2 regions of the Ruminococcus sp. OA3 genome follow, and region 2 is predicted to be linked to the other one. Evidence: predicted binding sites of a transcription regulator. Region 2 holds the regulator's gene; the other holds the start of a gene.
The links. The regulator Rex, encoded in region 2, represses fermentation and respiration genes when NADH is low (regulators of the CRP and FNR family bind a similar motif). The targets are predictions, from matches to a motif close to ATTGTTAANNNNTTAACAAT.

Region 1: a site for Rex is predicted at 2,078-2,097, ahead of MCG98_RS11425 (acyl-CoA dehydrogenase). Genes of this name have one in related genera too.

What each region holds. Positions count from the first base shown of each region.
Region 1 is NZ_JAKNTO010000001.1:2,554,441-2,561,887, reverse strand. It holds gene acrB (acryloyl-CoA reductase electron transfer subunit gamma) at 1-779, opposite strand, end outside; gene MCG98_RS11425 (acyl-CoA dehydrogenase) at 798-1,949, opposite strand; gene acrA (acryloyl-CoA reductase electron transfer subunit beta) at 2,251-3,387, opposite strand; gene acrB (acryloyl-CoA reductase electron transfer subunit gamma) at 3,405-4,205, opposite strand; gene MCG98_RS11410 (acyl-CoA dehydrogenase) at 4,222-5,361, opposite strand; gene MCG98_RS11405 (ABC transporter ATP-binding protein) at 5,573-6,397, opposite strand; gene cbiQ (cobalt ECF transporter T component CbiQ) at 6,409-7,227, opposite strand; gene MCG98_RS11395 (circularly permuted type 2 ATP-grasp protein) at 7,339-7,447, opposite strand, start outside.
Region 2 is NZ_JAKNTO010000001.1:2,800,897-2,808,343, reverse strand. It holds gene MCG98_RS12570 (S8 family peptidase) at 1-817, shown strand, start outside; gene MCG98_RS12565 (NADP-dependent isocitrate dehydrogenase) at 893-2,095, shown strand; gene abc-f (ribosomal protection-like ABC-F family protein) at 2,150-4,060, opposite strand; gene MCG98_RS12555 (redox-sensing transcriptional repressor Rex) at 4,212-4,865, shown strand; gene MCG98_RS12550 (NAD(P)H-hydrate dehydratase) at 4,938-6,452, shown strand; gene alr (alanine racemase) at 6,449-7,447, shown strand, end outside.

The DNA.
Region 1 (7,447 bases), 250 kb from region 2:
AGCATTCCTGCCAGTTTATCACATGTTTCCTGGTCTGCGCCCTCAAGCATCTGACCTGCCCCCTTCTGTGGCGGTGTGAAAGATGTCAGAATGTTTGTCGGAGAACCTGCAAGGCCGATGTTATTTACATCGATGAGCGGGCTGTCTTTCAGTGTGTTGTAATCAAACACTTCCATCGGCTTCTCATATGCTTCATAGATTCCGCCAATGCTCATATAACGCGGTTCGTTCAGCTCTTTGATGCATGTGATCATACACGGAGTCTGTACCTTGATCGTCATATATCCGTCTTCCAGTGCACGCTGTACTGTCAGTGTGTCCCCGTCTTTACAGATGTTCTGTGCGTATGTTACCTGCGGCAGATTCAGCTTCTCTGCGATCTGAGGACCTACCTGTGCAGTGTCTCCGTCGATCGCCTGACGTCCGCAGAATACAATATCGTCTTTCTCAAGACCCATATGTTCGATCGCTGCTGCGATGATCTGGGATGTTGCATATGTATCGGATCCGCCGAACTCACGCGCAGAGATCAGTACTCCTTTATCTGCTCCGCGGGCCATGATCTCACGCAGCATTCCTTCTGCAGGTGGCGGGCCCATTGTCACTGCGATCACTTCGCAGCCTGTCTCGTCTTTTAATTTCAGTGCTGCCTCAACAGCATTCAGGTCATCAGGATTTGTGATCGTCTCCATGGAAGCCCGGTTCAGTGTTCCGTCAGGATTTACTGCGAGTTTGCCGGAGGTATCTGGTACCTGTTTTACACAAACAATTATTTTCATGATTATCTTTCCTCCTGTTTATTTGATTACGTTTTTAGCGATTACCATTCTCTGAACTTCTGATGTTCCCTCATAGATCTCTGTGATCTTAGCGTCTCTCATCATACGCTCAACCGGGTATTCTTTGATATATCCGTAACCACCATGGAGCTGAACAACTTTCGTTGTAACGGCCATCGCTGTCTCAGCAGCAAATAACTTAGCCATAGCAGATTCTTTTCCATAAGAAATTTTCTGTCCCTGGGAGCTTAAGTACTTTCTGCTCGCAGCGTCATATACCAGCCAGCGCGCTGCGCAGATACGGGCTTCCATATCGGCAATCTGGAACTGTGTATTCTGGAATTTGGAAAGCGGTTTGCCAAACTGAACTCTCTGCTGTACATATGATACCAGCTCATCCTGTGCGCCCTGTGCAATACCGAGAGCCTGAGCGGCAATACCGATACGTCCGCCGTCCAGTGTAGCCATGGCAACATTGTAGCCTTTTCCTTCTACGCCGAGCAGATTCTCCTTCGGAACAATACAGTCTTCAAAAACAATCTCTGTTGTAGAAGAAGCGCGGATTCCCATCTTATCTTCCACCTGACCGCGGGAGAATCCAGGATATGAAGACTCAACGATAAACGCAGAGATGCCCCTTGTCCCCTTGGAAGGATCCGTCATTGCAAATACAACAAAGATATCTGCAACACCACCGTTTGTGATAAAGATCTTGTTGCCATTCAGCACATAGTGATCGCCGTCAAGAACAGCTGTTGTCTGCTGTGCCGCTGCATCTGTACCTGCTTCAGGCTCTGTCAGACAGAAAGCACCGATCGTACCGCTTGTCATCTGAGTCAGATATTTTTTCTTCTGCTCCTCTGTGCCGAATTTCAGGATCGGCCAGCATGCAAGTGAGTTATGAGCCGCAACGATTACAGCTGTCGCCGCGCATTTCTTTGCGAGCTCTTCCACTGCCATTGCATAGGCAACATCATCAGCTCCTGCTCCGCCGTATTCTTTAGGCATGTTCATTCCCATAACGCCATAACGGAAAAGCTTCTGTACATTTTCCATTGGGAATTTTTCTGTGACATCAATTTCTGCAGCAATCGGTTTCACTTCGTTCTCAGCGAATTCTGCAACCATTTTTCTGACAAGTTCTTGTTCCTTTGTTAGTTGAAAGTTCACAGTCATTATCTCCTTTTACTTTATGTTTTTTTGGGGGTTACACCTCAGCCTTATAACTTCCCGTCAAGTTTTCCGGTTCACAGCACGGCTTTCACCGGTTAAAACTTCTCATAAAAATATTATAGCTGTTTGTTAATAAAAAATCAATATTTTTGTAGGTATTTCACCTGAAGTTTTTCTTTTTCATGAAAATTTTCCTGGAAATACCAAAATACGACGGCACTTTGCGTGTCCTGCCTAATGAAAAAGGCCCAGACTGCCCTTCCGTGTATGTCTGGACGCTGAGCCTTCTTTCATAATCTTATTTAGCAGCTTTCACGGCTTTGATTGCTTCAACCAGCATCGGGGCTACCTTGAACAGGTCTCCGGTGATACCGTAATCCGCAATCTCAAAGATCGGTGCCGACGCATTTTTGTTGACTGCGATGATGCACTCTGATTCCTGCATTCCCGCCTTGTGCTGGATCGCTCCGGAAATCCCCAATGCCACATAGATCTTCGGATGTACTGTCTTTCCAGTCTGGCCTACCTGATGGTCTGCTGTCAGCCAGCCGCTGTCGATCGCTGCACGGGATCCTCCCACTACGCCGCCGAGTGCATCTGCCAGATCATGAGCGATCCTGATACCCTCTTCTACGTTCGAAGAAATACCACGGCCTACGGATACGACATATTCTGCTCCTACCAGGTCTACCAGCTTCTTCGCTGCCTTTATTACCTCTACAACTTCTGTCTGCATATCTGCTTCTGACAGCTCTACATTTGCTTTTACTACTTCTACTGCGTTTGCCTTCGCTTCGTCAAATGCACCTTTTTTCAGCACGCCTGGCCTTACGGTTGCCATGGACGGACGGAATCTCGGGCAGATGATCGTCGCCATCAGGTTTCCTCCGAATGCCGGACGGGTCATCTTCAGGTCTTTCGCTACATCATGAGGCTGTCCCAGCACTCTTGCTGTATTCGTCTTCGAGATCCTGTCTTCCGGCAGTACGGAGTTGTTTCTCAGGAACTCCTGATAGTTTGCTACATCTACATCCAGGTGTGTACAGTCTGCACACAGTCCCGTGTGAAGACGTGCCGCACAGCGCGGACCCAGGTCACGGCCGATGTTGGATGCTCCGATCAGGAAGATCTCCGGTTTCTCTTCTGCTACAATGTCGCAGATTACCTTTGTATATCCGTCTGTTGTGTATACTCCAAGCAGCTGATGATCTGCTACGATCACTTTGTCTGCCCCGTATCCACCCAGCTCTTTTGCAAGGCCTTCTACGTTGTCTCCAAGAAGAAGTCCTACCAGTTTTACTCCAAGCTCATCTGCCAGACGACGGCCTTCGGACAGAAGCTCGAAGTCAGTCGGCATCAGTTTACCTTCTCTCTGCTCGCAGAATACCCATACATCCTTAAAAGCAGATACATTACTACTATCGAAATTTTGCATGTCCTCTTTCTCCTCTCTTAGATCATATGTTTCTCAGCGAGCATTCCTGCCAGTTTATCACATGTTTCCTGGTCTGCGCCCTCAAGCATCTGACCTGCCCCCTTCTGTGGCGGTGTGAAAGATGTCAGAATGTTTGTCGGAGAACCTGCAAGGCCGATGTTATTTACATCGATGAGCGGGCTGTCTTTCAGTGTGTTGTAATCAAACACTTCCATCGGCTTCTCATATGCTTCATAGATTCCGCCAATGCTCATATAACGCGGTTCGTTCAGCTCTTTGATGCATGTGATCATACACGGAGTCTGTACCTTGATCGTCATATATCCGTCTTCCAGTGCACGCTGTACTGTCAGTGTGTCCCCGTCTTTACAGATGTTCTGTGCGTATGTTACCTGCGGCAGATTCAGCTTCTCTGCGATCTGAGGACCTACCTGTGCAGTGTCTCCGTCGATCGCCTGACGTCCGCAGAATACAATATCGTCTTTCTCAAGACCCATATGTTCGATCGCTGCTGCGATGATCTGGGATGTTGCATATGTATCGGATCCGCCGAACTCACGCGCAGAGATCAGTACTCCTTTATCTGCTCCGCGGGCCATGATCTCACGCAGCATTCCTTCTGCAGGTGGCGGGCCCATTGTCACTGCGATCACTTCGCAGCCTGTCTCGTCTTTTAATTTCAGTGCTGCCTCAACAGCATTCAGGTCATCAGGATTTGTGATCGTCTCCATGGAAGCCCGGTTCAGTGTTCCGTCAGGATTTACTGCGAGTTTGCCGGAGGTATCTGGTACCTGTTTTACACAAACAATTATTTTCATGACTCGTATCTCCTCCTTAATTCAGAATATTTCCGGAAATTACGACACGCTGGATCTCAGAGGTTCCTTCATAAATCTCTGTGATCTTGGCATCACGCATCATACGTTCAAGCGGATAATCGTTGGTGTAACCATATCCACCACACATCTGAAGTGCTTTTGTAGCTGTTTTGTTAGCCAGCTCAGAGCAGAACAGTTTCGCTGTTGCAGCTTCCAGAGTAAAACGTTTCTGTGTGCTTTTAGCGATAGCCGCCTTGTAAGTGAGCAGCCTGCCTGCTTCAATGCCAACATGCATATCAGCAAATACAAACTGAGAATTCTGGAATTTGGAAATCGGTCTGCCAAACTGAACACGAACTTTCGCAAAATCCATAGCCTCTTTGTAAGCACCTTCTGCGATACCGAGAGCCTGAGCGGCAATACCGATACGTCCGCCATCCAGTGTAGCCATGGCGATACCAAATCCTTTGCCTTCTACACCCAGCAGATTTTCCTTCGGAACGATACAATCCTGGAAAATAATCTCGGAGGTCGGTGAGCCGTGAAGACCCATCTTAACTTCGTGTTTTCCTACTAAAAATCCCGGGAAATCTTTCTCAACGATGAATGCAGAGATGCCTTTTGTTCCTTTCGAACGATCTGTCATGGCAAATACAATAAAGATGTCTGCTACATAACCGTTTGTAATAAAGATTTTAGAACCATTCAATATGTAATGATCTCCGTCGAGAACAGCAGTTGTCGTTCCCTTGGATGCATCAGAACCTGCATCTGCCTCTGTCAGACAGAAGGCGCCGACCTTGCGTTCTTTTGTCAGCATCGGAAGATATTTTTTCTTCTGCTCTTCTGTACCATAGCTGATGATAGGACCACAGCACAATCCGTTATGTGTTGCTACAATATCACCTGTAGATGCACATGCTTTGGAAAGTTCCTCAATTGCAATGGCTCCTGACAGATCATCAGCACCTGCCCCGCCGTACTCTTTCGGTACGATCATACCCATAATTCCATAGCGGAAAAGGTCGTCGATAGTCTTTGCGGGATACTGACTTGTTCTGTCAGTTTCAGCAGCGATGGGAGCAACCTCAGTCTCTGTGAATTCGCGGACCATCTTACGAACAAGTTCCTGTTCACGGGATAACTTGAATTCCATATTTCTACCTCCTTGAAATGTGATGGATAATTCCTAATTAATAGGAAGGATCACTCTGAATAGTTGATATTGTCTATATTTTCTGTATCAATAAAGTGATTATGTTCCATCGGTTAGCATTCATGTTGATTTTACTATAAATATTTACTATTTGCAATAACAAAAAACCTATCATTCACAAAAAACACAGCATTCGCAAAAAAGGTAAGTATTACGCCAGTATTTGCTTTAATTCGTCCGGTGTTTTTGGGTATTTCTTCTCATCCGGCAGATGACCGGAAGCAACCAGCCCCTCATATACATCCAGCATCATCGGGCGTTTCAGATTGGCCCTCTTTACCACACTGTCGTCCATAAAAACGTCAAGCGGGGTTCCATCTGCGATAATCTCGCCATCACAGAACACAACCGCACGTTCAGCCCAGCGATACGCAAAATCCACATCATGTGTGGAGATCAGCATTGTCTTCCCCTCTTTCTGCAGTTTTTCCAGTACTTCTTCCAGCATCTGGGCATTCATCGGATCCAGAGCTGCGGTGGGTTCATCAAAAATAATGATCTCTGATTTCATTGCAATGATATCCGCAATGCTCACCCTCTTTTTTTCCCCACCGCTCAGATAGTGTGGGGGTCTGTCCTTGAAATCTGTGATATTCATATATTCAAGGGCCTCTTCCACTCTCTGTTTTACTTCGTCCCTCGGCAGTCTCAGGTTCATGGGACCAAAAGAAACCTCTGCCATTACGGTAGAGGCGATAATCTGATTATCCGCATCCTGAAACACGATTCCGATGTTTTTGCGCAGTTCATTCAGATTTTTCTTTGTAATTTTTGTGTTACGGAAATAGATTTCTCCCGCTTCCGCCTGCAGGACTCCGTTAACATTCAGAAAAAATGTTGATTTTCCTGCTCCATTGGAACCTATGACGGCAATACGCTCCCCCTGATAAATATTAATGTCAATCCCCCGAAGTGCTTCTTTTTCATCCGCATACGCAAAATGCAGATCTTTAACTTTAACGATTGGTTCTCTCATGTCCGTCTCCTTTATCTTGTCAGCAGCCAGATACATACCATCAGCCCAATAAAAGCCCCGGCCAGCAGAACCTGCATCTTCCTGACAGGCTTTTCTTCTTCCCAGAAAAGCAGTTCTCCTGTATAGCCCCGGGACTCAAGTGCATCATAATAGGCATTTGCCTTTTTCAGTGATACAATAAAAAGATTACTTGCTATATTTCCAAATGACTTAAGCGACGTTCGAAAATCATCATACCCCATCCTGGACTGTGCTGAATTCTTCATTTTCCTCTGAACTTCCGTCAGAATAAAAATAAATCGATAGATCATATTCATCAGCTCTATGATCAGTTTTGGCACGTGTGCTTTCCGCAGCACCGAGATAATCTCATTTGACGGTGTCGACAGTGTCATCATAAACATAGCTGATACCGCACCGAATGCCTTAAGCATGATCTCCGCAGTCTTTATCAGACTCTCATTCGATGTATAGATACAAAAGAGATTCAAATCCAGGCAGTACTGCCCCGTCGGATGCAGCGAAAATCCCAGTGCTATTGCAATGCTTCCAAAAACCATGAACACAACAGGGATTGTCATGAACGAAATATAATCATGAAAACTTACGCCGCCTTTTACAACGGTAATCCCCCCCATAGCCAGTATCACCATCACAGACACAAACGGATTGTCCAGTGCAACACACAGAATCAGCGTCGTAAATGCGAATGCCACCTTGAATGACGCATTCCAATGCCGGATACCGGACATATATGCATAATAATCAATCGAAAACCCCTCGCCATGTTTATGTCCCGATTTACGGTGGTGCTTATGTATAGTTGACATCATTTCCTCCAAAATCACGTGCTCCAAAATGAAATTTCTCTGGTAAGTATATCAGTTTTTCTTTCTATAGTAAACGAAAGGGATATTCCAAAATGGAATATCCCGAAGTTCTCACTTCACGTACAGCGTTGCGACCGCTTTTTCATTGTACTGCGATGAAATGATTCCACCGTCAGAAAGACGCGAATAAATTCCGGAAAATACGCCATCATATACAAAT
Region 2 (7,447 bases):
GAAAGGCATCGGTGTGGCTGTGTTGGACACCGGAATCTTTCCCCATATTGATTTCGATAACAGAATTTTGTATTTTCAGGATTTCGTACAGAAAAAGTCGGAACCCTATGATGATAATGGTCATGGCACGCATGTGTCCGGCATTATAGCCGGAAGCGGAAGAGCCTGTGGCGGAAAATGGCACGGCGTAGCACCGGGGTGTCATCTGGTAGGATTAAAAGTGCTCGACAAAGCGGGGAATGGGATGCAGCAGAACACGCTGCGTGCGCTCGACTGGATCAGGAGATATCATGACAGATTCCACATCCGTATTGTCAATATTTCAGTCGGATCGATCACACAGAATCAGCGGCAGCATGATGAGCTGATACGCTCAGTGGAAGTGCTCTGGGATCTGGGTCTGGTAGTTGTGGCGGCGGCAGGTAACGGTGGTCCACGCCCCGGAAGTATCACGGCACCGGGGAGCAGCAAGAAAGTGATCACTGTCGGTTCCAGCGATATGCTCGATGCGCATCATCTGCTTTCCGGGATAGGACCCACAGCGGAATGTGTCTGCAAACCGGATATCGTCTGCAGGGGCCACGAGATACTGTCCTGCGCTGCTGCACCATCCGGTACAGAATACGTAAGAAAAAGCGGTACCTCCATGTCCACCCCGTATATTTCAGGGGCGATAGCACTCGCACTTGAAAAAGACCCGCTGCTCACAAACGTGGAAATAAAAATGATGCTGCGGGACTGTGCTAAGGATCTTGGCTTTTCTCACAACCAGCAGGGATGGGGAGAATTTGATTTTGAGAAATTTATGAACTATTGACAATTATCCGACATTTGCATACAATAGAGAGCGTGTAAAGAATTGTACAATCAGGCATGGATACAGGAGGATACTATGGAAAAAATCAAGATGACGACCCCGCTGGTAGAGATGGACGGAGATGAGATGACACGGATTCTCTGGCAGATGATCAAGGATGAGCTGCTGCTGCCGTTTATTGATCTGAAAACAGAATATTATGATCTGGGTCTGAAACATAGAAATGATACAGATGACCAGGTGACTGTGGACTCTGCAAATGCAACGAAGAAATACGGTGTTGCTGTAAAGTGTGCTACGATCACACCGAACGCCGCAAGAATGACGGAGTATGACTTAAAAGAAATGTATAAAAGCCCGAACGGAACCATCCGTGCGATGCTGGACGGTACCGTATTCCGCGCACCGATCGTTGTCAGGGGGATCGAGCCCTGCGTTAAAAACTGGAAAAAACCGATCACGCTTGCAAGGCATGCGTATGGGGATGTCTACAAGAACACGGAAATGATTGTTCCGGGACCGGGTAAGGTAGAACTGGTATATACGGCTGAGGACGGAACCGAGACAAGAGAGCTCGTTCACAATTTTACAGGACCGGGTATCGCTCAGGGAATGCATAATTTAGATAACTCAATTGAAAGTTTTGCAAAGAGCTGTTTCAACTATGCGCTGGATACAAAGCAGGATCTCTGGTTTGCGACGAAGGACACGATTTCCAAAAAATATGACCATACCTTCAAAGATATCTTCCAGGAAATCTATGACCGTGAATATAAAGAGAAATTTGAAGCGGCAGGGATTGAATATTTCTACACACTGATCGACGATGCCGTTGCCCGCGTGATGAAAGCAGAAGGCGGATTTATCTGGGCCTGCAAGAATTATGATGGTGATGTTATGAGTGATATGGTATCGTCAGCATTCGGTTCGCTTGCAATGATGACCTCTGTCCTTGTTTCTCCTCACGGATATTTTGAATATGAGGCGGCACATGGAACTGTTCAGCGTCACTATTACAAACACTTAAACGGAGAAGAAACCTCAACAAACTCCGTGGCAACGATATTTGCATGGACCGGTGCTCTCAGAAAGAGAGGAGAGATGGATGGCATTTCAGAGCTGTGTGATTTTGCAGACCGGCTGGAAAAGGCCACGCTCACAACGATTGAAAGCGGAAAGATGACAAAAGATCTTGCCCTGATCACATCTATTCAGAATCCGACTGTACTTAACAGCAAAGATTTTATCCTGGAGATCCGCAAAGAGCTGGAAAAATAAATAACAACGGCAGGAGGCGTCTGATTGTATTATCAGACGCCTCTTTTTAATGATTTATTCTGCAAGTATTTCCCATTGCCCATACAGTTCCTCCAGCTTCATCTGAATATCCGCCTGTTCTGACGACAATTCAATGCATTTCGCAGGATCTGTTGCCACTTCCGGAAGAATGAGTATTTCATCAATGTCACTGCTGCGCGCTTCCAGAGCAGAAATATCAGATTCCAATTTCTTCAGATCATTTTCACGTTTTCGCCTGCGGGCCTGTTCTTCTTTCTGCTGCTGCCAGGAAATCTTTGTCTTAGACGGTTCCTCCGGTATTTCTTCTGCGGGTTTTCCGGTTGTACAGCGAAGTGTGAGTTCGTCCTTTTTTTCAACATAATAATCATAATTCCCAATATAATTGACGAACGTCTCGTTTACGAGATCCAGTATACGTGTCGCAGTCTGATTGATAAAATAGCGGTCATGTGACACATACAACACGGTTCCGGTGTACTGGTTCAGCGCCTGTTCCAGAATTTCTTTTGAGGTGATGTCCAGGTGGTTCGTAGGCTCATCCAATATCAGAAAATTAGCATTGGAAAGCATCAGTTTTGCAAGAGACACACGTCCGCGCTCTCCGCCGCTTAAGGTCCTGATCTGCTGAAAGACATCATCTCCGGTAAATAAAAACGCAGCGAGTACGTTACGGATCCGCGTCCCGGTCAGGTCGGGAAATGCATCGGATATTTCCTGGAAGATAGTTTTTTCCATGTCAAGTACATGGTGTTCCTGATCGTAGTATCCGATATGAACGTTGCTCCCCAGCGTAAAGCACCCGGCGTCCGGCTCGATCAGCTGATTCAATATTTTCAGGATCGTAGTTTTTCCTGTTCCGTTTGCACCGATGATTGCTACGCGTTCACCGCGTTTGACTTCAAAAGAAAGGTCATGAAACAGGCGCAGCCCAGGATAGGATTTGGAGAGAGATTCTACGGACAGTACGTCATTTCCGCTTTGAATGCATGGCTCCAGGATCAGACGCATCTCATCATTGACCTCCTGAGGTTTTTCCAGGACTTCGATTTTTTCCAGCATTTTTTCGCGGCTCTCTGCACGTTTGATGGACTTTTCACGGTTGAAAGATTTCAGTTTGGCGATAACCTCCTCCTGATGCCGGATTTCCTGCTGCTGGTTTAGATATGCCTTGATCTTTGCCGCGCGCACCTGTGTGCGTTTTTTTGCGTAATCGGAATAATTGCCTGTATATGTTGTCAGGACTGACTGCTCCAGTTCGAAGACTTTCGTTACGATGCGGTCGATAAAATAACGGTCGTGAGATACGATCAGGACAGCTCCGGGATAGCGCTGTAAAAATGATTCCAGCCAGGCAATGGAGTCAATGTCAAGATGGTTAGTCGGCTCATCGAGCAGGAGCACATCCGGTTTCTGCAGCAGCAGTTTTCCGAGTGCGACACGTGTTTTCTGACCTCCGGATAAGGTACTGATGGTTTTGGAAAAATCATCTTCCTCAAAACCGAGTCCTTTCAGTACGCCGGTAACTTCACTTCTGCATGCGTAGCCGTTTTCAAGCTCGAATTTTTCACAGATGCGGTGATAACTCTCCATCAGCCGCTCAAGTTCTGCGCCTGCAAGGTTCTTCATGGTTTCTTCCATCTGCCGCATCGTTTCTTCCATCTGAAGAACGGGACGTTTGATTTCCAGCACTTCATCGTAGAGGGAGGCGTTGCTGTTCATATCCTGATGCTGTGCCAGATACCCCAGCGTCCTGTTTTTTGCCAGGATTACCTCGCCGCTGTCCCCTGGCATTTCACCTGCAATGATTTTCAGCATTGTGGATTTTCCGGTGCCGTTCGCACCGACAAGAGCAGTTTTCTCGTGGTCCTCGATGTGAAAGGAAGCGTCATGTAATATAATATTGGTTCCAAAAGATTTTTCTATATTGTGGCATGATAATATCATTGGTAATTGTATCTCCTTATCATCTATAATCTGCTGACTGTCTCCATTATATGAAAAGTATGAAAAAAATACAAGAAAAACAGCGTTCTGTTTGACAAACTTATAACAAAAAGATATAATAAAACGAGGTATAAGACAGGAGGATCTGGTTTTGGACGGAAAGGGAATTTCCAAAGCAGTCATCACGAGGTTACCAAGATATTACCGTTATCTGGGCGAACTGCTCGAGAATGGTGTGGAACGCATCTCGTCCAACGATTTGAGCAAACAGATGAAGGTAACAGCTTCACAGATTCGTCAGGATCTGAACAACTTCGGCGGCTTTGGTCAGCAGGGTTATGGTTATAATGTGAGGTTTCTCTATAATGAGATTGGCAGAATTCTGGGGCTCGACCATGTACATTCCATGATTATCATCGGCGCCGGTCATTTGGGTCAGGCTCTTGCCAATTATGTTAAATTTGAGAAGCGGGGTTTTAAGATCATCGGTATTTTTGATACCAATCCAAATCTGAAAGGAAGTATGGTACGTGGGATCGGCATACAGATGCTGGATGAACTTCCGCAGTTTCTGGAGGAATACAGAGTTGAGATCGCAACACTTACGATTCCGAAAGACAGCGCAAAGGAAGTCGCAGAGCTTCTGGTTGCAAATGGAATCAAGGCGATCTGGAATTTTGCACATATCGATTTAAATCTGGTTCTTCCTTCAGATATTATCGTAGAAAATGTACATCTGTCAGAAAGCCTGATGCGGCTTTCCTATAACCTGACACATGCAGAAAATGAACAGAAAAAAATGTAGAGGATGTTGTACCTGCGGATGCGAGAAGGCGGATCGGGTACAACATTGTTTTGCTTTCGGGGAGGTTGTTTTATGAGACGTGTTGTTACCACACGGCAGATGAAGGAAGCGGATGAATATACGATCAGGAAAATGGGCATACCGTCGCTGGTCCTTATGGAGCGGGCGGCACTTGCCTGTGTCGAGGTATTGGAACGGGAATTTCCCCTGGAACAGGTTTTGATACTTTGCGGAACCGGAAATAACGGCGGTGACGGGATCGCCATCGGACGCATCCTGCATCTGGCGGGGTATGATGTATCCATATGCCTGACAGGAAGTGACGCGCATCGCAGCGAAGAAAATAAAACTCAGAAAGAAATTGCAGAAAATTATGGTACAACCTTTGTAAACAACCCGGACCCGGCTGAATATACTACTATAGTAGATTCCGTTTTTGGAATCGGTTTGTCACGTAAGCTTTCTCCTCAGTACTGTACGCTGTTTCAAAAAGTCAACGCATCATGTGCAAAAGTACTGGCTGTCGATATCCCGTCCGGTATACATGGAAATACGGCAGAAATTTTGGGGGCGGCTATCCGGGCGGATGTGACAGTGACTTTTGCATTTGCAAAACCGGGACTTTTGATGTATCCGGGTGCGGATTTTGCCGGCAGGCTGAAGGTCTGTGATATCGGAATCTACGAGGTGGAAAACACTGTTTATCAGCCGGATATTCACCAGATAGATAAAAAAGACCGCTCATGGATGAAACGCCGAAATCCCGGGGGGAACAAAGGCACCTTTGGTAAAATACTGCTGATCGCGGGATCGGTGAACATGTGCGGAGCATCTTATCTAAGCGGTATGGCTGGCTTTTTAACGGGAGCCGGTATGGTAAAAATTCATACGGTCAGAGAAAATCGTGTAATTTTGCAGCAGCAGTTTCCCGAAGCCATGTTGTCTGTCTATGATGACGGGGACCCGAATCTGTCAGGCCTTGATGATGCGATCAGCTGGGCGGATGTGATTGGAATCGGTCCAGGGCTTGGAACCTCACGGACGGCGGAAAAACTTTTGGACCATGTACTTGCAGCCTGCCGGGTTCCTCTTGTTATCGATGCGGACGGGCTTAATCTGCTTTCAAGAGATACGGACAGGCTGAAGGGGTTGAAATGCCCCTGTATTGTAACTCCTCATCTCGGAGAAATGAGCAGGCTGACAAAAATGGGTATTTCTCAGATTCAGAAAGACCGTCTGAAGACGGCATCTGAGTTTGCACGAAACTATCATACGGTGTGTGTACAGAAAGATGCCAGGACCGTTATCGCTGATCCTGACGGGATGATATTCATCAATACATCGGGAAACAGTGGAATGGCCACAGCCGGAAGCGGGGATGTGCTGACGGGAATGATCCTCGGCCTTCTGGGGTCAGGCATGCCGGCGAGAGAGGCCGCAGCACTCGGGGTCTGGCTGCACGGCTGTGCAGGGGAAGCAGCATCCCGGAAAGCAGGGGAAGCTTCTGTTATGGCCGGAAATCTGTTGGAAGAGATACCGGACTGTATAAAAAATGATGGTAACAATACGGAAGAAGGGAAAGTATGAAATCAGACAGCAGAATCGCTGCCAGGATCAGCCTGGATGCGATAGAAGAGAACTTCAGACAGATGAGGGCAAATATCAAAGAGGATACCAGGATGGTGGCTGTCATCAAAGCGGACGGTTACGGTCACGGCGCTGTGAGGATCGCCAGGCTTGTAGAACATTATGACTATCTCTGGGGATTTGCAGTTGCGACAACGGAGGAAGCCGTCCAGCTGCGTGAGCACGGGATAAAAAAACCCGTGTTGATCCTGGGATTTGTGTTTGAGGAAGATTATGAGACGGTCGTGCGATATGAGCTGAGACCGGCTGTCTTTACGCTTTCCATGGCAAAGGAACTTTCTGACGCCGGAAAAGAAGCAAATAAAATGGTTCATGTACACATTGCACTGGATACAGGCATGAGCCGTATCGGCTTTTCTGACACAGAAGAGAGTGTCCGGCAGATACATTGTATCTCCGAACTCCCCTGGATTTCTATTGAAGGGATGTTTACACATTTTGCCAGGGCTGATGAAACTTTGCTGGAACCTGCCCGCCTGCAGCTCAAGCGCTATCAGGAATTTCTGTCTATGCTCAGAAAAGCAGACATTGATATTGGCCTTAGACACTGCAGCAACAGTGCAGGCATCATGCAGTTTCCGGAGGCTAATCTGGATCTGGTCAGGGCAGGCATCAGCATTTACGGACTTTATCCGTCGGATGAGGTCTGCAGGGAACCGGTACATCTGACGCCCGCCATGAGCCTGGTCAGCCATATTTCTTATCTCAAGACACTGGATGCGGGTGTGGCAGTCAGTTACGGTGGTACATATATTACAGAAAAGAAAACGAAAGTCGCGACAATACCGGTTGGATATGCGGACGGTTATGCCAGAACGCTGTCCAACAAGGGGTATGTACTGATCCGCGGAAAACGTGCACCGATCATCGGCCGCGTCTGTATGGATCAGTTCATGGTCGACGTCACACAGATAGAGGGCGTGCAGGAACTTGAT